Regions from separate parts of the Xylophilus sp. PBN-3R genome, predicted to be linked through region 2. Evidence: riboswitches for the same ligand, from Rfam matches in the RefSeq annotation. Region 2 holds a riboswitch; the other holds the start of a gene.
The links. A riboswitch is a leader RNA that binds a small molecule or an ion and turns the genes downstream of it on or off. The one in region 2 is predicted to bind thiamine pyrophosphate.

Region 1 (10,135 bases), 2.3 Mb from region 2:
AACAGCCGGCCTAGTCCGTTCAGGTTGATGTCGAAATCGCGATGGGTGTAGACCCGTTTCAGGAAGGCCGGTGCGTCGCCGTCCAGCACCGTGACCCGGATGCCGATACGTGCCAGCGCGATGCGAACGTATTCGCTGCTGCGCTTGAATTGCTGGCCCGGCAGGAAACTCAGGCGAAGTCCGAAACGCTGTCCGTCGGCGCCCTTGGGCAGTCCGGCTTCGTCGAGCAGACGGTTGGCGGCGGCGATGTCGAACGGGTAGCGGAAGGTGCTGTCGTCGTAGTAGTCGGCCAGCACCCGTGGCACTGGAGAATTCACGACTTCGGCACGTTTGTAGTAGACGGAGTCGCGGATGAAGTTGCGGTCGATGGCCTGGGCGATGGCGTGGCGTACCTGGGGTTTGGCGAGGATCGGGCTGTCGACGTTGAACTCCAGGAACAGGGCGTTGTTCAGGAAGGCGTCGTAGGTGTTGTCGACCCTGAGGTTGGGCAGCGCGGACAGCCGGTCGAGTTCGGCCAGGCCGACGCCGAGGGCGGCATCCACTTCGCCGGTCTCGATGGCGGCGGCCAGGGCCGCCGGGTCGCGCGTGAACTTCAACACGAGGCGGTCGAGGTGCGGGAAACCCTTGCGCCAGTAGTCCGGGTTCTTCTTCAGCAGCACGTGGCTGCCACGCACCCACTGCTCGAAGATGAACGGGCCCGTGCCGATGGGCGCATTGCTGTTGACGCTGGCAAGCGGCTCGACATCGCGGTAGCGGTGCGCCGGCACGATGGGCAGTTCGGCCGACGAGAAAGACCGGATCAGGAAGGGCGACGGTTTGCTCAGCACAAGCACGGCGGTGAGAGGGTCGGGTATGTCGACGCGTTCCAGGTTGGCCAGCGTGATGCGGCCGCGCGCCCCCTGTTTCTTCTGGGTCAGGAGCGAGAACCGGACGTCTTCGGCGGTGAAATCGCGGCCGTCGTGCCACTTGACACCGGGCCGCAGCCTGAAGGTGTAGGTGAGGCCGTCGGCGCTGACCTGCCAGCTGGTGGCCAGCAAGCCCTGTGGCTGGAAGGCCGCGTCGTAGCGCAGCAGGCCTTCGGTGATCTTGCCGCTGATGTTGCGTGCATCGGTGTTGGTGTCGAGGAACGACACCAGGCGCGCCGGTTCTGCGGCCAGCGCATAGGTCAGGGTGCCGCCCTCCACCGGTTTTGAGGTTTGGGAAAAAACGGCGAAGGGCAGGACGGCCAGTGACAAGCCGAGAAACAGGCGGGATATCTGCATGAAGGGAAATCGTTGGATTGAAACGCCGGGGTGCGTTTCATGTTCCGTCGAATTCATGCGGATGTTTGGAATCGTTTTGAATTTGCAAATGACGGAAACGATTGCCGGTGGATTCGTCGTTGGCCAGATAATGCCAAAAGATTAATTGGACATAATCCCGGAAACCGTGCGGTCCGGGATCGATCGGGTGGATCACCACAAAAAACCTTTGAAATTCCAGGGAAATCGACGTTATCGGCTGTTTGCCGGCGGGTATGTGTCTGCCCGGCGACATCTTAGAAAACCCTCTCGCCTCGAGGGACCGGCCAAGGCATAATTCGCCGACATCAACGAATCATGGAAACGAGGCTGGAGTGGAGATTGTTATCGCTGGTTCCGCTGTTTTGTGCGCTTGGGGATATTGGCGCGCAAGGCAATATGGCAAAGAAACGCAACTGGATTATCGGCGCTGGGTCGCTTTTTATGACGGTTCCTATTCGCCATTGAACCATTCCAGAATGGGTTCTGCGTTCATTGCGCAGGCCCTGCGTTATGGCGCCGAAATCGGCGTCTTCGTTCCCGACCAGATCGCACCCATGCGCGATTTCCTCAAGGGCCAGAAGACCAGCGCCATGCTGCTCGCTTTGCGTGACAAGGCGCTTCCGGCCGTCTACGGCGTGCTGGGCGAAAAGGTGGTCAACAACACCCCCGCCCGTGCCATCGGCATGCTGATGCTGCTTTCTTGGTTTGCGCCCGAGGGCAAGGCCGACGAGCAGGTTCGGCAGGCGCTGGTCCGCTGCTGAAGCCCGCAGGCCCCGAAGGCGAGGGCCATTTTCAATGGCAAAGAAAAAGCCGCCGAGTCGGCGATCCTGCGGATCGCGACTGGGCGGCCTTGAGAGTGGCTCCTCGACCTGGGCTCGAACCAGGGACCTACGGATTAACAGTCCGGCGCTCTACCGACTGAGCTATCGAGGAACGTAAGCGGCACACCTGCCCGTTTCGATGGACGGGCGGCGGCTGCCAGGCATTGCCTGACAGCGTGATCATGTTTTGTGGCTCCTCGACCTGGGCTCGAACCAGGGACCTACGGATTAACAGTCCGGCGCTCTACCAACTGAGCTATCGAGGAACAGAACAGCCTCAAATTATATACAGAAAAAACGCCGGTTAGAAAGACGCTCGCATTCCGATGCGAAAAGTTCTTGCCGCACCCGGGAAAAGGTACACATGGCCGTACTGGGAAGGCGACTCGCGCCAGTAGCGGCGGTCGGCGAGGTTGTCCACGCTGGCGGTCCAGGTGACGGTGGTTCCGCCGGCAGTTCGCTGGTCAAAACGCAGGCCGGCGTCGAGGCGTGTCCAGCTCGGCAGCTCGATGCTGTTGTCGGCGGTGACGTCGCGGCGGCCCTCATATGACAGTCCGCCGCTCAGCTCCAGACCTTCCATGCCCGGCACCTTCCAGCCGGCCTGGGCGCGCACCGTCTGTTTGGGCACGTTGGTCGGATGTCTGCCGTTCAGGCTCGGGTCCTGGATGCTGTTGCGGCGCTTGGCGTCGATCACGGTCACGCCGCCCATCAGCCGCCACGGACCCTGTGTCCATTGGCCACTGGCTTCCAGGCCCTGGTGTTCGGCTTCGCCGTCGTTGGCGCCGGTGCAGGGGCTGATGCCCAGGTTGGCGCAGGCGTCCAGGTTGGTCACCGGCCGCAGGATGCGGAAATACGCGGTCTGCCACGACCAGCCGCGCTCTGTGCCCTTCAGGCCGAGTTCCCATTGGCGAGACTTGAGCACCGGCAGCGCCTGGCCGGCGTTGGCGTACTGCGAAACCTTGTTGGGCACGATCTGCGATTCGACGCCCTGACCGTAGCTGGCGTAGACCAGTCGGCCGGGCATGAATGCGTAGCTGGCGGCGACCCAGGGCGTGGTCAGGTCCTGGTCGTAGCGGGTGGGGCGGCTGCCGTCCGTGCGTACGCTTTCGCGCGAAAGATGGGTTTGCCGCACGCCGAGCCAGGTGGTGAAACGCTCGTTCCAGCGCACCGCGTCCTGCAGCGACAGCTCGAGCGTGTGTTCGTCGCGGTTGGTATTGCTGTCGGTCAGCGTCGGGTCGGCGGTGGTGACGGCGGTGCCGGTCACATTCCCTTCGCCGACATAGTTGTAGGCCTGGTCCTGAAAACGGTTGCGCACCCGGCTGGCGGTGAGGCCCACGCTCAGGTCGTGCCGCACGGCGCCGGTGAGCAGTTTTCCGGCCACGGCCAGGTTGGCTGCCTGTTGAACCCGCCGTTCATTTTCGCTGCGGAAGTCGTACAGGTCATAGGTTCCGTCGGAGCAGAAGCGGTCGTAGTTGCCTTCCTTGCCGCAGCCGAAGGCATAGGCCAGCCGGTCCTGGCTCTTCAGGCGCTGCTGGCCCACTTGTGCGCTCCAGCGCCAGTCGGTGCCGATGGCCTTGGTGTAGCGCACGGTCCCGGTCAGCGCGTCGAAGACCGACGGCTGCGACCAGGGCTGGTTGTTCAGGTTCAGGCGCGGATCGACCGGCGCCGGCAGCTTGTTGCCCAGCAGGCTGAAGGCCTGCTGGCTGGGCTGCGACTTGTGGCTCCATTCCAGTTCGGCTTCCAGTACCGAGTCGCCGCCGATGCGCCAGTCGCCGGCCAGCGCGGCGAGGCTGCGTTCGCCGTCCAGGTTGCGCAGTTGCGGCCGCAGGCGTTCCTGGGCGACGTTCAGGCGCAGGCCGAACTGGCGGTTTTCGCCGAAACGGCTGCTGATGTCGGCGGCCCCCAGCAGGCTGGCGCGAGATGTGGCTTCCACCCGCACTTCGCGGATGTCCCGGTCGCCAGGCCGCTTGACGACATAGTTGACCAGGCCACCGGGCGCGCTGGTGCCTGCCTGGATGCCGCTGGTGCCTTTCAGGATTTCCACCCGCTCCTTGTTGTCCAGAGGGATTGCGGTTTCGGCGCTGATCGGCAAGCCTTCGCGGCGGTAGTTGAAGCGGTTGTCCAGCACGAAACCCCGGATGCTGACGAAGTCCCAGTAACCCGGGGAATCGTAGGCGTCGCTGATGGACGAATCGAAACGGGTCAGGTCGGCCAGGCGTCGAGCGCCGCTGGTCTGCAGCATCTGCTGATCAACCACGGTGGCCGAGATCGGGACTTCGCTCAGCGGAATTTCGCCGAAGCCGGTCACGTCGGCCTGCGGCGCGCTGCGCGAAGCATTGACGGTCACCGCGTCGAGCGTTTCGGCGGGCGCCGGACCTTGCGCTTGGGCGGCGTGGGCGGCGAGCGCCAGGAAAGCCAGGGACGCATGGGCCAACGGAGCCCGCGGAAAGAAATCAAGTGAAAAAACTGCCATCGTCGTGCCTTCGAACAAACGTGTGGCAGGGACGGCAGGCGACCGCAAACGGCCCGCAACGGCACTGTCCGGCAATCGATGAAGAGGGGGCAGGGCGCAGGGCGGTCTGTGGCACACGCTTTCCCTGCGCGAGGATTACCTCAATCAGGTTCCAAGGGACTCTCTCAGTCGCATCGGATCCTGGCGGTTGGCCCGTCCGATGCAACACCCCTAGCGGTCTCGCCCCGGGACCGCCGGGACGAGCGGCGCAAATTGTAGCGCGCCGTTAACAAAGGTCAGCGACTGTCAGGGAAGCCGTGGCGCGGATTCCCGTTCCTCGACCGGTGGGACGACGGTCACCGCTGCCGGCGGATTGGAGCGTGCGTCGTCCCGGGCGGTGGCGAAGATGTCCCAGACCGCAATGAACATGGCCGCGATCACCGGGCCGATGACAAAGCCGTTGAGCCCGAACAGCGCCATGCCTCCCAGGGTGGAAATCAGCACGATGTAGTCAGGCAGTTTGGTGTCCTTGCCGACGAGCAGCGGACGCAGGATGTTGTCCACCAGTCCGATGACGAATACACCGACGAAGATGAGAATCAGGGCCTTGACGATCGCGCCGGTCGCCAGGAAATAGAGGGCCACCGGCGCCCAGACGATGGCCGCACCGACTGCGGGCAAAAGCGACAGGAAGGCCATCAGCACGCCCCACAGAACCGCGCCGTGGATGCCCATCACGATGAAGGTGACGCCGCCGATCAGACCCTGCGCCACGGCGACCGCGATGTTTCCCTTGACGGTGGCGCGGATCACGGTGGTGAACTTGCCGAGCAGTTTGCCCTTGTGGCGTTCTTCGAGGGGAATCGCGTCGCGGATCATCACGGACAGTTCGCCGCCGTCCCGGATCAGGAAGAACAGCAGATACATCATCACCGTGAAGCCCACCAGGAAGTCGAAGGTGTTCTGGCCGAAATTGATGGCAGACGCGGTGAGGTTGCGGCCGCCCTGGTTCACCAGGTCCATCACCTTGGCCTGCAGGGCGCCCATGTCGCCGACGCCGAAGCGGTCCAGCAGGCGCATGGCCCATTGGGGCAAGTGATCGAATATCTCTTGCAGGTAGCTGCCGATGTTGATCTGGCCCGACTGCAGTTTGGCGTATAGCGTGGTCGCCTCTTGCACCAGCGAGGCGGTGATGAGCGCGGTCGGCAGGATCACGATCACCAGGATCAGGCTCAGCGTGGCAAGCGCGGCAAGGTTTTCACGCCCCTTGAAACGCTTTCGCAACCAGCGGAAGACCGGGCGGAACAACATCGCGAGGATGGCCCCCCAGAAGACTGCGCCGTAATAGGGAAAGAGGATCCAGCCGAAGGCCAGCGTGACGCCGATCAGCAGCAGGATGAATGTTTTTTGTTCTACGGCGTTGGATTTCATGGAATGGCCCGTTGGGGGCTCTGGCTGTAATCGGCCACGGCGGGGTGCCGTGGTGTCGGATGCTAGCCAGGTTAATGGGTGGTCCCGCGTCGGACTTCATCCTGATACGCACCCAGTCAACTCCTATGGTGACAATGCTTCACTTTTCCTGAACGCCACCCGGCCCGCCTGCCTTGACCCATAGATTCCTGCGCAAACTTGCCTGCACCGTCGCCCTGCTGGGCGCAAGCCTGTGTTTCGCTGCATCGCCGAGCGACGACACGGCTGCGGCTGCGGCCTCCCTGGACACCGCGCGCGACCAGCTCACCGCCATCCAGAAGCAGATCGGCAGCGATGCCGAGATAGCGGATGCAACGCTGGCCACCCTGAGGACCGGGGCGCTGGAGACCCAGGCCGCGGCGGAACAGGCGGCTACCGCGCTCGACCCCGCGCTGTCCAACGTCACCGCGCGCCTGGCCGAACTCGGGCCGGCGCCCGCGGCCGGCGCCACCGAAGCGCCCGACATCGCATCGCAGCGTGCGTCGCTCGAAAAGCAGCGCAAGCAACTCGACTCGCAAGTCAAGCTGGCGCGCCTGCTGTCGGTCGAAAGTGCGCAGGCGGCCGACGCGGTGGCCGTGCGGCGCCGGTCGCAGTTCAATGCGCAGATCGGCGAACGCACTTCGTCGATGCTGGCCGCACCCTTCTGGCAGGAACTGCGGTTGGGCGTGCCGCGCGACTGGGTGCGTGTGCAGGTCATCGGCCGGACCATTGCCGCCACTGCATCCACCACGCCCTGGACGGTGTGGGTGGGTTTCGCGGCGCTGGCCATGGGCCTGTTCTTCCTCCAGCAATGGGCCGGCCGCAAGTTGCTGCGTTTCGCGTCGAGCCGGGTGCCGCCAGGGCGGCTCCGCCGTTCCCTGCTGGCGCTTTTGCGGGCGCTGCTGGCGATCGTCGTGCCTGGTGTCGTGGCGCACCTGATCCGGCTGGGGATCGGCTGGGGCAGCACCCCGAGCGAAGCGCTGGACAGCCTCATGGCACGTACCGTCGGCATGGTGTGTTTCGCGGCTTTCCTGTGGGGCCTGGGCCGTGCGCTGTTGGCCGCCCACAAACCGTCCTGGCGTTTGCCGCCCCTCTCCGACGCGATGGCACTGTCGCTGCGCCGGCATCCGCTGATCCTGGCGGTGGTGATCGTCATCGGCTGGGAACTCGAGCAGCTGGCGGTGCTGGCCAACGGCGCACTCGCCACCACGGTGGCGCTCGACAGCATCTACACCCTGGTGCTGGCGCTGGTGCTGGTGTCGATCCTGATCCGGGTGCGCCGGGTACGCCATGCAGAACGACTGGCCGACGCAGCATCTGCCGTGACCGTGACCGCGGCCGCTGCGGTGAAGGACGCACCCGCGCTGCCGGCCAAACCCGCGCAGCACCTGGCGCGCCTGCCCTGGACCAGCGTCGCGCTGGGGGCCATCGCGCTGGTGCTCGGCGTGAGTGTGATCTGCCTGTTGGTGGGTTTCGTGGCGCTGGGTGGTTTCATGGTGAAGCAGATCGTCTGGAGCGGCACGGTGGGTGCCGTGGCATACCTGCTGGCGGCTCTGCTGGACGACGCCTTCACCGCTGCATTCACCCCAGTCGGCGGTGCAGCCGCCATGGCCGAGGACCCGGGTCTGCGTGTGCGCGCCCAGGCAGGTGTGCTGCTGTCGGCGGTGTCGCGACTGGCGGTGGTGCTGTTCGGCCTGGTGCTGGTGATGGCGCCTTTCGGCCAGGGACCCGACGAATTGCTGCAGCGCGCCGGGCAACTGCGCGACGGCCTGGCCATCGGCGAACTGCGGCTGCAGCCGGCCGCGGTGCTGCAGGCGATCTTTGTCTTCATCGCTGCCACCGTGGGTGTGCGGCTGCTGCAGCGCTGGCTGCGTGACCGTTACCTGCCGACCACCGGCCTGGATGTCGCCATGCGCGACTCCGCCACATCGCTGTTGGGATTCGTAGGCACGGTGGCCGCGCTGGCCTTCGCGCTATCGGCGATCGGGCTGGGACTCGAACGTATCGCGTGGGTGGCCAGTGCCTTGTCGGTGGGCATCGGTTTCGGCCTGCAGGCAGTGGTGTCCAACTTCGTGTCGGGCCTGATTCTGCTGGCCGAGCGGCCTGTGAAGGTGGGCGACTGGGTATCGCTGTCGGGTGTCGAGGGCGACATCCGCCGCATCAATGTGCGGGCCACCGAGATCCAGATGGGCGACCGGTCCACGGTGATCGTGCCCAACTCGGAATTCATCACCAAGATCGTCCGCAACGTGACGCTGGCCAATCCGCTGGGCCAGGTGTCCTTCAAGTTGCCGATGGCGCTGGATGCCGACGTGATGAAGGTGCGCGACATCATGCTGGCGGTCTTCCAGTCGCATGACGGCGTGCTGAGCGAGCCGCCGCCCAAGGTCTTCCTCGAAAGCGTCGAGAACGAGCGGCTGATCTTCGCGGCCAGCGGTGCGGTGTCTTCGCCGCGCCAGAGCTACGCGGTCAAGAGCGCCTTGCTGTTCGAAACGCTCGTGCGCCTGCGGTCCGCCGGGCAGTTTCCGGCCAAGCCGCCCGAGCCGGTGGAGACACCGAAGGCCGACGCCGAGGTGCCTCAGCCCGGCTCGGCTCTGCCACCGCAGACCTGAACGGTCATGGCGTTTTCTCCTGGCGCGGGCAACCTGCGTGAGCTGACGGCTCAATTTCCTTTCAAGGGCCGGCTGGAGGCCATCTGGCTGCGGCCGGCGCGGCGTGTGCCGACGGTGTCCGTGGCGTCGGTGCTGGCCGTGGCGGGCAAGGGGTTGGAGGGCGACCGGAGCATGCAGGCGGTGACGGTGGGCGGCAAACGGCAGGTCACGCTGATCCAGGCCGAACATCTGCCGGCCGTGGCCGGTTTTCTGCGCCGCCCGTCGCTCGACGGATCGCTGCTGCGGCGCAATCTGCTGGTGTCAGGCCTGAACCTGATGGCGGCCCGGGCACTGTTCAAGGACGCTCCGTTGCACCTGTCCATCGGCGCCGACGTGGTGCTCGAATTGACCGGGCCGTGCGAGCCCTGCTCGAAGATGGAAGAACTGCTGGGGCCGGGCGCCTACAACGCGCTGCGCGGCCATGGCGGCATGACATCCCGGGTGCTGCAGGGCGGGGTGATCCGCGTGGGCGACATCCTGTCCTGCCGATCGGTACAGCCCGGTCTTTTCGACTAGCCGCAGAGGCGCCGGCCCTAGTGGCCGACGAATTCCCAGACCATCTCGGCCAGGCCCTTGGTCAGCACCAGGCCGCAGACCACGATCGTGGCGGCGATGGCGACCATGCGGAAAATACGTGACAGCAGGCCTGGGTTGTCCTGTTCGGCCTCGGCCCACAGTTCCGGTCGGCTGACGTTCGGTGGCGGGCGGACCGCAGGTGGGAGAGCCAGCGTGCGCAACAGTTGCTCACGCCGGAAATGCGAGTCGAGCGGAACCGCTGCCACCACGCGCGGCGCTGCCGGCGCCAATGCCGGCTGCAACGAAACATCCTCCTCATCGAGATCGCTGGCCACAACCGAATCCTCGAAATCCTGGCGCAACCGGATACGTCGCCGGGTGGCACGTGACGGCGTTTGGGCATCGGGCCATTGAGGGTTCGGCATGGAGCCGGATTTTCGGATGTGGACGCGAGACCATCCAAGCGTTTAGTGGGTTCGAGGGTGGTGCGTTCGCATCAGGCGGAATGTGAGTGTCCGCGCACACCTTTGCCCGCCGTTTCTGCGCCTCTGTTTCGCGGCCTCAGACGTTCGCCCGTTTTTGTGCAACAAACAGCAGCCCGGCCACCGGCTCGCCGATTTCGGTCCGCAAGGGATGCGGGCTGCAGTGCAGGTCGGACAGGCCGTTCAACTGCAGCAGTCTCTCGACGTCTTGTTGCCGATGGCGGTAACGCCCACTGGCATGCAGGCCGAAACCTTCGGCCACGGCATCCTCCGGCAGCGCGCGTTCGATGGTGAAGACGAAATGGCCGTCATCGCGCAACGCCCGGGCGACTTGGCCGAGCAGCGTTCCCAGTGCGCCTACGTAAATCAGGGTGTCGGCGGCCACGACCAGGTCGCAGCAGGCCGGGTTGCGTTGGAGCCAGGCACCGATTTCGGTCTTGTGCAGTTCCGAATAACTGCCTCGGGCGGCGGCTCTCTCGAG
Region 2 (10,135 bases):
CCCAGCAGGCCGGCGCCGGCAATCGCGATGGCAGCCACTTCAGGCAGCCTGGATGGGGATGTAGAAGTCGCCTCCGGCGGCGCGGAACTCGGCCGACTTCTCGGCCATCCCGGCAGCCAGTGCGTCCTGCTCGCCGACACCGCGCTGTGCAGCGAATTCGCGCACCTCCTGCGAGATCTTCATCGAGCAGAACTTGGGGCCGCACATCGAACAGAAGTGCGCGGTCTTGGAGACGTCCTTGGGCAGTGTCTCGTCGTGGAAATCGCGCGCGGTGTCCGGGTCGAGGCCCAGGTTGAACTGGTCCTGCCAGCGGAACTCGAAACGCGCCTTGCTGAGTGCGTCGTCCCGCGCCCGCGCGCCGGGGTGGCCCTTGGCGACATCGGCCGCATGGGCGGCGATGCGGTAGGCCATGATTCCCTGCTTCACGTCGTCGCGATCCGGCAGGCCCAGGTGTTCCTTGGGTGTGACGTAGCAGAGCATCGCCGTGCCGGCCCATCCGATCATGGCCGCTCCGATGGCCGATGCGATGTGGTCGTATCCCGGCGCGATGTCGATGGTCAAGGGGCCCAGCGTATAGAACGGCGCCTCGTGGCACAGCCGCAGCTGCTCGTCCATGTTGGCCTGGATCATGTGCATCGGCACATGGCCGGGGCCTTCGATCATGGTCTGGACATCGTGTTTCCAGGCCACCTGCGTCAGCTCGCCGAGCGTGCGCAATTCGGCGAACTGGGCTTCGTCGTTGGCGTCCGCGCCGGAGCCCGGCCGCAGTCCGTCGCCGAGCGAAAAACTCACGTCGTACTGCTTCATGATGTCGCAGATGTCCTCGAAGTGGGTGTAGAGAAAACTCTCCCGGTGGTGGGCGATGCACCACTTCGCCATGATCGAGCCGCCGCGCGACACGATGCCGGTCATGCGGTTGGCGGTCAGGTGGATGAACGGCAGCCGCAGGCCGGCGTGGATGGTGAAATAGTCCACGCCCTGTTCGGCCTGTTCGATCAGCGTGTCGCGGTACAGCTCCCAGGTCAGGTCCTCCGCGACGCCGCCGACTTTTTCGAGTGCCTGATAGATGGGCACGGTGCCGATGGGAACCGGGCTGTTGCGCACGATCCAGTCGCGGGTGGTGTGGATGTTGCGGCCGGTCGAAAGGTCCATCACGTTGTCGGCGCCCCAGCGGATCGCCCAGACCAGCTTTTCCACCTCTTCCTCGATGCTGCTGGTGACCGCCGAGTTGCCGATGTTGGCGTTGATCTTCACCTTGAAGTTGCGGCCGATCGCCATCGGCTCGACCTCCGGATGGTTGATGTTCGCGGGGATGATGGCGCGGCCCCGCGCCACTTCGTCGCGCACGAATTCCGGCGTGATGACTTGCGGGATGTTCGCCCCCATCGGATTACCCATCACCCGCCGGGCGCGGCCTTCGTCGGCCAGGTATTCGGCCATCCAGGCCTGCCGGCCGTTCTCGCGCAGGGCGACGTATTCCATTTCGGGCGTGACGATGCCGCGCCGGGCATAGTGCATCTGGGTGACATTGCCGCCGCTCCTGGCGCGGCGTGGGGTGCGTTGCAGGGCCGCCGCTTCCGCCCGGAGCCGGTCGATGCGCTGCTGGTCGCGGCTCTCGTGTCTGCCGCCGTCGTCGAGGATCTGCGCCAGCCGGCCGGCATAACTTTCGGTGTCGCCGCGTTCCGCGATCCAGGCGCCACGTACGTCGGCCAGGCCGCGCCGCACGTCGATGTCGACTGCCGGATCGGTGTAGGGGCCGGAGGTGTCGTAAAGCGATGCGACCTCGCCGTTGGTCAGGGCGACATCGCGCACCGGCACGCTCAGGTCGGGCCGGCTGCCGACGATGCGGCCCTTGGTGGACGCGGGAAAGGGTTCGCGCGTCAGCGCCAGCAAACGCGAGAAGTCGTCGGCGGCCTGGTGGGCGAATTCGTGGGGGGCATTCATGGGAGCACTCCGGTTGTCGTGGGGACGGTGGGTGCTCCGCAAATCGTTCCGGCCGGTGCGCACCGGGCGCGGACCCGAGCCGGTTTTGGATTCCGGTTTTCGGGTGTCGCCTGGGGACTGGAGAAACTGCAGCTCTTCTTACGCCGGTACTAGCCGGTTCAAGTTCGCGGGTCCGGCAAGAATATTGCCGTCTCAGCATGTCGAACCATGCACCCCGGAGCGGGGCGGATTCTAGGGGCGCTCGGGCGACGCAGTCAAACGCCGCGGGTCAGGCCCTTGCTCGCCGCCTTCTTCATCGCCTTGTCGCAATGCCGGCGCTGTGTTTCGGACAACCGGATGTTCTTGCAGCGGGTCGCCGGGAAACCCGTCTGCACCATGGCGGCGTCGGGCCGGGCCGATGTCGGCACAGGCGAGGTCGGCGAAGCCTGCGCTCCTGCCGTCGCTGCCAGGATGACGAACAGGAAAAGAGAAGCAGCTTTCATGGCGGACTTTCGGCGGTGATGGATGGATCCGGAGAAAACAATGTATTCACCGCGCCCGCCCGGAGGTAACCGCCCACTAGTCCTTTCGACCCCGCCAAAGAACCTGTAGTGCGCAAAGGTCAGCTGCGATCGGCGGTCAACCACTCCGCCAGTTCGGCCATGCTGCTGGCCACGCGATGCACGCCCACGGCCAGCAGGTCCGCGGTGCCGCTGTGGCCCGGGCCGCCGGGGTTGTAGCCGAACACGGTGGCACCGGCCGCGACGCCGGCGGTGGCGCCGGTCACCGTGTCCTCGACCACGGCGCAGCGTTTCGGGTCGGCGCCCAATGCCGCGGCGGCATGCAGGTAGACATCGGGAAACGGTTTGCTGCGCGGCTGGTCGTGGCCGCTGAAATACCGGCCTTCGAAGCAGTCGTACAGGCCGACCTTGCGCAACTGCAGTTCGATCTTGCCGCGGTCGGCACCCGACGCGCAGGCGATGCGGCCGCCGTAGGCCGAAAAAATCCTGCGCACCGCTTCAGGTGCGCCGGGAATGGCGACCAGTTCTTCCTGCAGGCGCTGGTTGCGGCGCATCCAGAAGGACTGCAGCCATTCGTGCGTGACCGGCTGTCCGGTGCGGGCCTCGATCAATGCCGATTCGTCCTTCACCGCCTTGCCGATGAAGATGCGCATGCTTTCCTCGACGCTGAGCTTCCAGCCGCGCTCTTCGAGCATGTCTCGCAGCACACGGTTGGTGATGGGTTCGGAATCGACCAGGACGCCGTCGCAATCGAACAGCACGGCGTCGAAGGCGAACTCGGTCGTGGAGTGGTGGATGGAAGAAGTGGACAAGGGTGCAGAGGTTTTGGGCATGCCGGGATTTTCCGCTCATGGGAAGAAAGCCCAAAGAAAGGCATAAATACACAGCTTCTTGCCATTGACGCTTTTCCTGTGGGTCATAACATTCAGGCAGTTAATTTCAGTCGCGCGCGGTGTTCGAAACGCCGCCCCAAGGTGTTTCGATGCAGCTCATTCCCTTCGATGAAGTCCGGCTTCAGGTCGTAGCCGGCGAGGCTATTCCCTGGGACGTTCGTACCGCCAGCGGTGAGCTTCTGCTGGCCCGGGGCCAATTGGTGCGCGACGTTTCCATGGCCGATGCGCTGCAGTCGCGCGGTGCCTTCGTCGACATCACGCCGCCCGGCCAGGGCCTGGTCGACGAACAGGACGACAACCAGGACGACAGCCTGCCCAATCAGTGGGTGACCCTGGAAGCCCGCCTGGGCGGCCTGCTGCGCAGCCCGCACGACAGCCTATTCCTGCCCCGCCTGCGCCGCACCCTGGCCAGCGTGGCGGCGACTGCGCAGCAGCATTCGGACGAACTGGTCTACCTCATCCTGCGCCACGACCACAGCCGCCTGCAGAACTACGGCGTGGCCCACGCCCTGCACTGCGCCGCCCTGTGCGCGCTGCTGGCGCACCGCATGGGCTGGAGCGGAAGCCGCTGCGTCAGCCTGGTGGGCGCAGCGCTGACCATGAACATCTCGATCGTCGATCTGCAGGGCCGGCTTGCATCGAACGGCGATACGCCGAGCGGCGCCGAACGCGAGCAGATCGAACAGCATCCGCTGGTCAGCGCCCGCATGCTGCGCGCCGCCGGCCTGACCGACAACGAATGGCTGATGGCGGTGGAGCAGCATCACGAGGTCAATGGCGGCACCGGTTATCCGCGCAAGGTCGACGGACCGACCGACATGTCGCAATTGCTGCGGCTGGTCGACATCTTCACCGCCAAACACAGCCCGCGGACCGGGCGCGGCCCGTTGCCGGCCCATCAGGCAGCGCGCGAGCTGTTCCTGCAGAGCCGCAACGACCCGTTCGCCAACATCCTCATCAAGGAACTCGGCATCTACCCGCCCGGTTGTTTCGTGCTGCTCGCCAGCGGCGAGACAGCCGTGGTCACACACGTGGGCGAGACCGCCCGGACACCGCAGGTGGCCGTGATCATCAACCGCGCCGGCGAGGCGCTGATGCAGCCGCTGCGCCGCAACACCGCACTGCCCCTGCACACCATCGTCAAGACGGTGCCCGACCGGCTGGTGCGGGTGAACGTGTCGGCCGACGTGCTGTACGGCCGGCGCCCAACCTACCTGTAGTCGCCGTCGAGGTAATACCAGCGGCCGTTTTCCTGCACGAACCGGCTGGTTTCCGCCAGGCGATGCGCCCGGCCTCCGGCGTCGCGCTGGCGGGCGACGAAACTCACTTCGGCATGTGTCGCATCGATGGCGCGAAAGCTGCGTACTTCCAGTCCCAGCCAGCGGGTGCCCGGGTCGAAATCGATCGATTCAGGGCGCGAGGACGGATGCCAGGTCGCCAGCAGGTATTCGCGGCGCTCCAGCACGAAGGCGCTGTACCGCGATCGCATCAGCTGTTCCGCATCGGGTGCGGCCGCGGTGTCGAAATGGTCCAGCCAGCGGCCGCAGCAGGCGGCATACGACATCGGCTTGCCGCGTGCTTCGGTACGGCCGCAGGGGCAGGTGGACGATGGATTCATGGTTTCTGCCTATTCAGCTGCAGCTACGTCTGGGTTTGCGCCTGCGGACTGACCAGGCGGTCCGTCCGGAAGACGTCCTCGAAGAAATCGACGACGGCTCGCACCTTGGCCGCCTGGCGGGCGCTGCGGAGCGAAACCGCATGGATCGGCGTTTCGCGCAAGCGGTAGTCCTGCAGCAGCGGCACGAGTTTTCCGGCCTTCAGGTCGGCACCGATCATCCACTGCGACAGCTGCGCGATGCCCAGGCCGGCCATCACGGCGGCATGTGCCGCTTCAGGTCCGTTGGTGCGGATTTTCCCCTGCACATTCACCCGCACCGGGCGCAGCGAGATGGGCGCATCCGCCGCCGGCTGATAAGCCCAGACCGGACCGGTCTCACCTGCGGCGAAACGGATGCATTCACGCAGCGCCAGATCCTGTGGCTGCCGTGGCGCCGGATGCCGACGCAGATAGGCGGGCGACGCCACGGTCACACGACGGCTGCTGCCGACGAGGCGGGCCATCAGTTCGCTGTCGCGCAGGGGACCGAAACGAAACGCCAGGTCGATGCCGTCGGCGACCAGGTCGACGATGCGGTCGTTCAGCTGCAGATCGATTTCCAGCTGCGGATACAGGCGCATCAGCGCGGGCAGGTGCGGCATGAGCTGCAGGCGGCCGAAAGGCAGCGAGGCCGAGATGCGCACACTGCCGGAAACACGGTCGCGCAGTTCGCCGAAACCCTGCTCGGCCGCCGCCACCGCATCGACGATGTCCTTGCTGCGTTCGAAGAACTGTTGCCCCTGCGCGGTGAGCCGCACACCGCGGGTGCCGCGTTCCAGCAGGGCGCCGCCGAGGTGCTTTTCGAGTGCGGCGATGAGTTTGCTGATGCTGGGCTGGGTGGTGTCGAACTCGCGCGCCACCGCCGAGAAACTGCCGCGTTCGACGCAGCGCACGAACACCTGCATGGCCTTGATCTGGTTCATCCGCCCTCCTGGAACAGCGCCCACCCATTCAAGAATGGAATGTCGTCTATTCTAGTTTTCGGTCTTCATGGAATGGCGGTACACATCGACACTGAGCAGCCCCAATGCTCTTGCCGACCCTTCACCATGAACCGTCCCCTGCTCCGCCGCACCTTGTCGGCGCCTCTTTCCATTCTGGCGCTGGGTGCTGCATTCGCCAGTGCCGCAAACGCGCAGCCAGTGCGGAACGGCATCAGCGAGGTCACCCGCGCATGGGTCGAATCGGTGGAGAGCGCCGACATCGACGCCATCATCCGCATGCATCCCAAGGCCATGACCGGTTTCCCGGCGACCGACAACCAGGTCGACGGGCTCGCCATGGTCGAGGCCTATCGGGGCATGTTCGCCAAGTACCGCGCGCACGCCACCATCCAGGACGGCCACTATCTCCGGACCGGAAACCTGATGGTGTCCTGGGGCCTGTTCGTGCTGGAACTGAAACCTCGCGAAGGCGGTGAAACCGTCGTCGTGAAGGGCCGGTTCTCCGACATGGCCCGCAAGACGCCGACCGGCTGGCAATACCTGGTCGACCACGCCTCGGTGCTGCCGAAACTGCCCTGAGGCCTGACTGCTGCACCGACATCCGCCTCCACCGAAACCTCTGACCATGACCACTCTTTTCACCCCTCTCCAGGCCGGCGCGTTCAGCCTGCCCAACCGCATCGTGATGGCGCCCCTCACCCGCACCCGCGCCAGCGGCGACGGTCGGGTGCCCAATGCCCTGATGCGCGACTACTACGTGCAGCGGGCATCGGCCGGCCTGATCATCAGCGAGGCCACCGCCGTCACGCCCCTGGGAGTGGGTTACCCACGCACGCCCGGCATCTGGTCGGACGAACAGGTGGCCGGCTGGCGCGACATCACGACGGCGGTACACCGGGCCGGTGGCCGTATCGTGCTGCAGCTCTGGCATGTGGGCCGCATCTCCAGCCCCGACTACCTGGGCGGCCGCCCGCCGGTCGCACCCAGCGCCATCGCTGCGCGCGGCCATGTCAGCCTGATACGCCCGCTGCAGGAATACGTGGTGCCACGTGCGCTGACGCTTGCCGAAATCGACGGTGTGGTGGATGACTTCCGGCTCGGCGCCCTGCATGCGCAGCAAGCCGGTTTCGATGGCGTGCAGATCCATGGCGCCAACGGCTATCTGCTCGACCAGTTTCTGCAGGACGGCAGCAACCAACGCACCGACGCATATGGCGGATCGCTGGAGAACCGGGCCCGGCTGATGTTGCGGGTGACCGACGCCGCCATCGGCATCTGGGGTGCCGACAGGGTCGGCATGCATCTGGCGCCGCGCGCCGACCTGCTCGACATGGGCGACTCCGACCTGCCGGCCACCTTCGGCCATGTGGCCACCGAACTCGGCAGGCGGAAGATCGCGTTCATCGCCGCAAGGGAGTCGGCCGCGAGCGCCCGGCTGGGCCCGCGACTCAAGGCGGCGTTCGGTGGTGTCTACATCGCCAACGAAGGCTTCGACCAGGCCAGCGGCGAGTCGCTGCTGCAGCACGGTGAAGCCGATGCCGTCGCCTACGGCAAGCTTTTCATCGCCAACCCCGACCTGCCCGCCAGGTTTGCCAGAGGCGCGCCGTTGAATGCCTGGAACGGCGACACCTTCTACACCGACGGTGCCGCCGGCTACACCGACTATCCGGCGCTGGAAAAAGGCACGACGCGGGCCGCCGCTTAAACCAGCTCCACCGCCATCGCGGTCGCCTCGCCGCCGCCGATGCACAGGGTGGCGAGGCCGCGTTTGCCGCCCCGGGCTTTCAGCGCATGCAGCAGGGTGACCAGGATGCGGGCGCCCGAGGCGCCGATGGGATGGCCCAGCGCACAGGCACCGCCGTTCACGTTGACGATGTCGTGCCCGACGCCGAGCTCGTGCATCAGTGCCATCGGCACCACCGCGAAGGCTTCGTTGATCTCCCACAGGTCGACGTCGCTCACATCCCATCCGGCCTTCAGCAGCGCCTTCTGGGTGGCGCCGACCGGCGCGGTGCTGAACCATTCAGGCGCCTGCGCATGGGTGGCATGCGACACGATGCGGGCGATGGGTTTCACGCCCAGCGTCTGCGCGGTCGAGGCCCGCATCAGCACCAGCGCCGCCGCGCCGTCATTGATGGACGAACTGGAAGCGGCGGTGATGGTGCCGTCCTTCCTGAAGGCCGGTTTCAGGGTGGGGATCTTGTCGAGTTTGATCTTGCCGGGGCCTTCGTCGATGCCGACCAGCGTCTCGCCGTTGCGCCCCTTGACGGTGACCGGCGCGATCTCGGCGGCAAAAGTGCCGTCCAGCGTGGCCTGGTGGGCGCGCTGCACGCTGGCGGTGGCGAAGGCGTCCTGCGCCTCGCGGGTGAAACCGTAGCGCGATGCGCAGTCCTCACCGAAGGTGCCCATCGAGCGGCCGGCCTGGTAGGCGTCTTCGAGGCCGTCCAGCATCATGTGGTCGTAGATCTGGCCGCCGCCGATGCGGATGCCGCTGCGGCCCTTGGGCAGCAGGTGCGGCGCGTTGGTCATGCTTTCCATGCCACCCGCCACCATCACCTCGTGGGTGCCGGCCAGCAGCATGTCGTGGGCCAGCATGGCGGCCTTCATGCCCGAACCGCACATCTTGCTGAGCGTGACCGCACCGGCGCTTTCCGGCAGTCCGCCCTTGAAGGCCGCCTGCCGCGCGGGGGCCTGGCCCTGCCCTGCCATCAGGCAGTTGCCGAACAGCACTTCGCCGACGATCCGCGGATCGATGCCCGCGCGTTCGACGGCGGCGGCGATGGCCACACCGCCTAGGTCATGCGCCGCCAGGCTGGAAAAATCGCCCTGGAAACCGCCCATGGGCGTGCGTGCGGCGCCGACGATGACGACCGGATCTTCGTTCTGCATTTTTTTGTCTCCTTCTTCTTCTGAAATCCGCCGCGCCGCCGGTCAGTTCGACCGGCGTTTCAGGGCGATGCGTTCGAGTGCCGCCAGGTACAGGCCGTCGAGCGAATCGCCACCCGAGACACGCAAGCCCAGGTCCTGCAGCAGGCCGTCGTGCACACCGAACGCCCAGCCGTGCACGGTGACCTTCTGGCCGCGCGCCCAGGCGTCGAGCATCACGGTGCTGACACAGACATTGACGACCTGTTCGATCACGTTCAGGTCGCATAGCGTGTCGGCACGCTGCTCTTGCGGCAAGCCTTCGATGAGGGTGCGATGGCGTTCGCGGGTGCTCTTGATGTGCTGCAGCCAGTTGTCGGCCAGGCCGATACGTGCGCCTTCCAGAGCGGCCTGCACACCCGAGCAGCCGTAGTGGCCGACGACCATGATGTGTTCGACCTTCAGCCGCTCGACCGCGAACTGGATGGCAGACAGCGCGTTCAGGTCGGAATGCACGACGATATTGGCCACGTTGCGGTGCACGAACACCTCGCCCGGCTCCAGGCCGGTGATCTGGTTGGCCGGCACGCGGCTGTCGGAACAACCGATCCACATGTACTTCGGCGTCTGCTGCTTGACCAGTCCGGTGAAGAAGCCAGGCCGCTCTTTTTCCATCTGCGCCGCCCATTGGCGGTTGTGCGCGAAGAGGTCATCGACCGTGGGGGCGATCGTGGTGGTCGGTTCGTTGGTTTCGATGGATGCGTTCATGGCTCGATGGTAGAAGTTTTGGAAGAGCTCTTGGTCAATTGCGATCTGGCCTTGCGTTCACGGGTTTTCACCTCGTCCAGGCTGGCCTGCATTTCGGCGATGCGCGATTCGAGTTCGCTGCGTTGCCGCGCCAGCAGTTCGAGCAGGCGTCGCAACTGGGGCTCGGTGTCCTGCGGACCGTCGTACATGTCGAGCAGTTCGCGCGCCTCGATCAGGCTCAGGCCCATGCGTTTGGCCCGCAGGGTGAGCATCAGCCGGGCGCGGTCACGGCTGCTGTAGACCCGCACCCGACCGCCTGCGCCCTGGCGCTGCGGCTGCAGCAGGCCCATGTCCTCGTAGAACCGGATGGCACGCGTGGTGAGGTCGAATTCCTGGGCCAGCTGGCCGATGCCGAAGGTCTGCGCGGCTGCTTTTTCGGTGTGGGGCAAAACGGTTTCCGGGTGCAGGTACAGCTTCCTGGGGTGGCGGGATTACATCTGACGTTGACGTCAACGTCAATTGCGGCGAGCCCGCACCGGCTGTCAGCCTTGCTGCCAGGGCAGGCCGCGAAAACGCCAGCCGCCG

Region 1: linked by a shared signal. The riboswitch ahead of AC3ANW_RS11420 (TonB-dependent siderophore receptor) and the one ahead of thiC (phosphomethylpyrimidine synthase ThiC) in region 2 are both predicted to bind thiamine pyrophosphate.

Annotation. Positions count from the first base shown of each region.
Region 1 is NZ_CM173225.1:2,375,672-2,385,806, reverse strand. It holds gene AC3ANW_RS11445 (ABC transporter substrate-binding protein) at 1-1,262, opposite strand, end outside; gene AC3ANW_RS11440 (hypothetical protein) at 1,300-1,458, opposite strand; gene AC3ANW_RS11435 (hypothetical protein) at 1,616-2,044, shown strand; tRNA gene AC3ANW_RS11430 (tRNA-Asn) at 2,141-2,216, opposite strand; tRNA gene AC3ANW_RS11425 (tRNA-Asn) at 2,295-2,370, opposite strand; gene AC3ANW_RS11420 (TonB-dependent siderophore receptor) at 2,409-4,577, opposite strand; TPP riboswitch at 4,681-4,799, opposite strand; gene AC3ANW_RS11415 (AI-2E family transporter) at 4,863-5,987, opposite strand; gene AC3ANW_RS11410 (DUF3772 domain-containing protein) at 6,161-8,617, shown strand; gene AC3ANW_RS11405 (MOSC domain-containing protein) at 8,624-9,172, shown strand; gene AC3ANW_RS11400 (hypothetical protein) at 9,190-9,597, opposite strand; gene AC3ANW_RS11395 (tetratricopeptide repeat protein) at 9,734-10,135, opposite strand, start outside.
Region 2 is NZ_CM173225.1:75,991-86,125, reverse strand. It holds gene AC3ANW_RS00470 (FAD-dependent oxidoreductase) at 1-38, opposite strand, end outside; gene thiC (phosphomethylpyrimidine synthase ThiC) at 40-1,944, opposite strand; TPP riboswitch at 2,063-2,171, opposite strand; gene AC3ANW_RS00460 (hypothetical protein) at 2,199-2,426, opposite strand; gene AC3ANW_RS00455 (HAD family hydrolase) at 2,546-3,277, opposite strand; gene AC3ANW_RS00450 (HD-GYP domain-containing protein) at 3,427-4,557, shown strand; gene AC3ANW_RS00445 (YchJ family protein) at 4,548-4,955, opposite strand; gene AC3ANW_RS00440 (LysR family transcriptional regulator) at 4,979-5,917, opposite strand; gene AC3ANW_RS00435 (YybH family protein) at 6,044-6,517, shown strand; gene AC3ANW_RS00430 (alkene reductase) at 6,564-7,643, shown strand; gene AC3ANW_RS00425 (acetyl-CoA C-acyltransferase) at 7,640-8,827, opposite strand; gene can (carbonate dehydratase) at 8,870-9,571, opposite strand; gene AC3ANW_RS00415 (MerR family transcriptional regulator) at 9,568-9,999, opposite strand; gene AC3ANW_RS00410 (rhodanese-like domain-containing protein) at 10,093-10,135, opposite strand, start outside.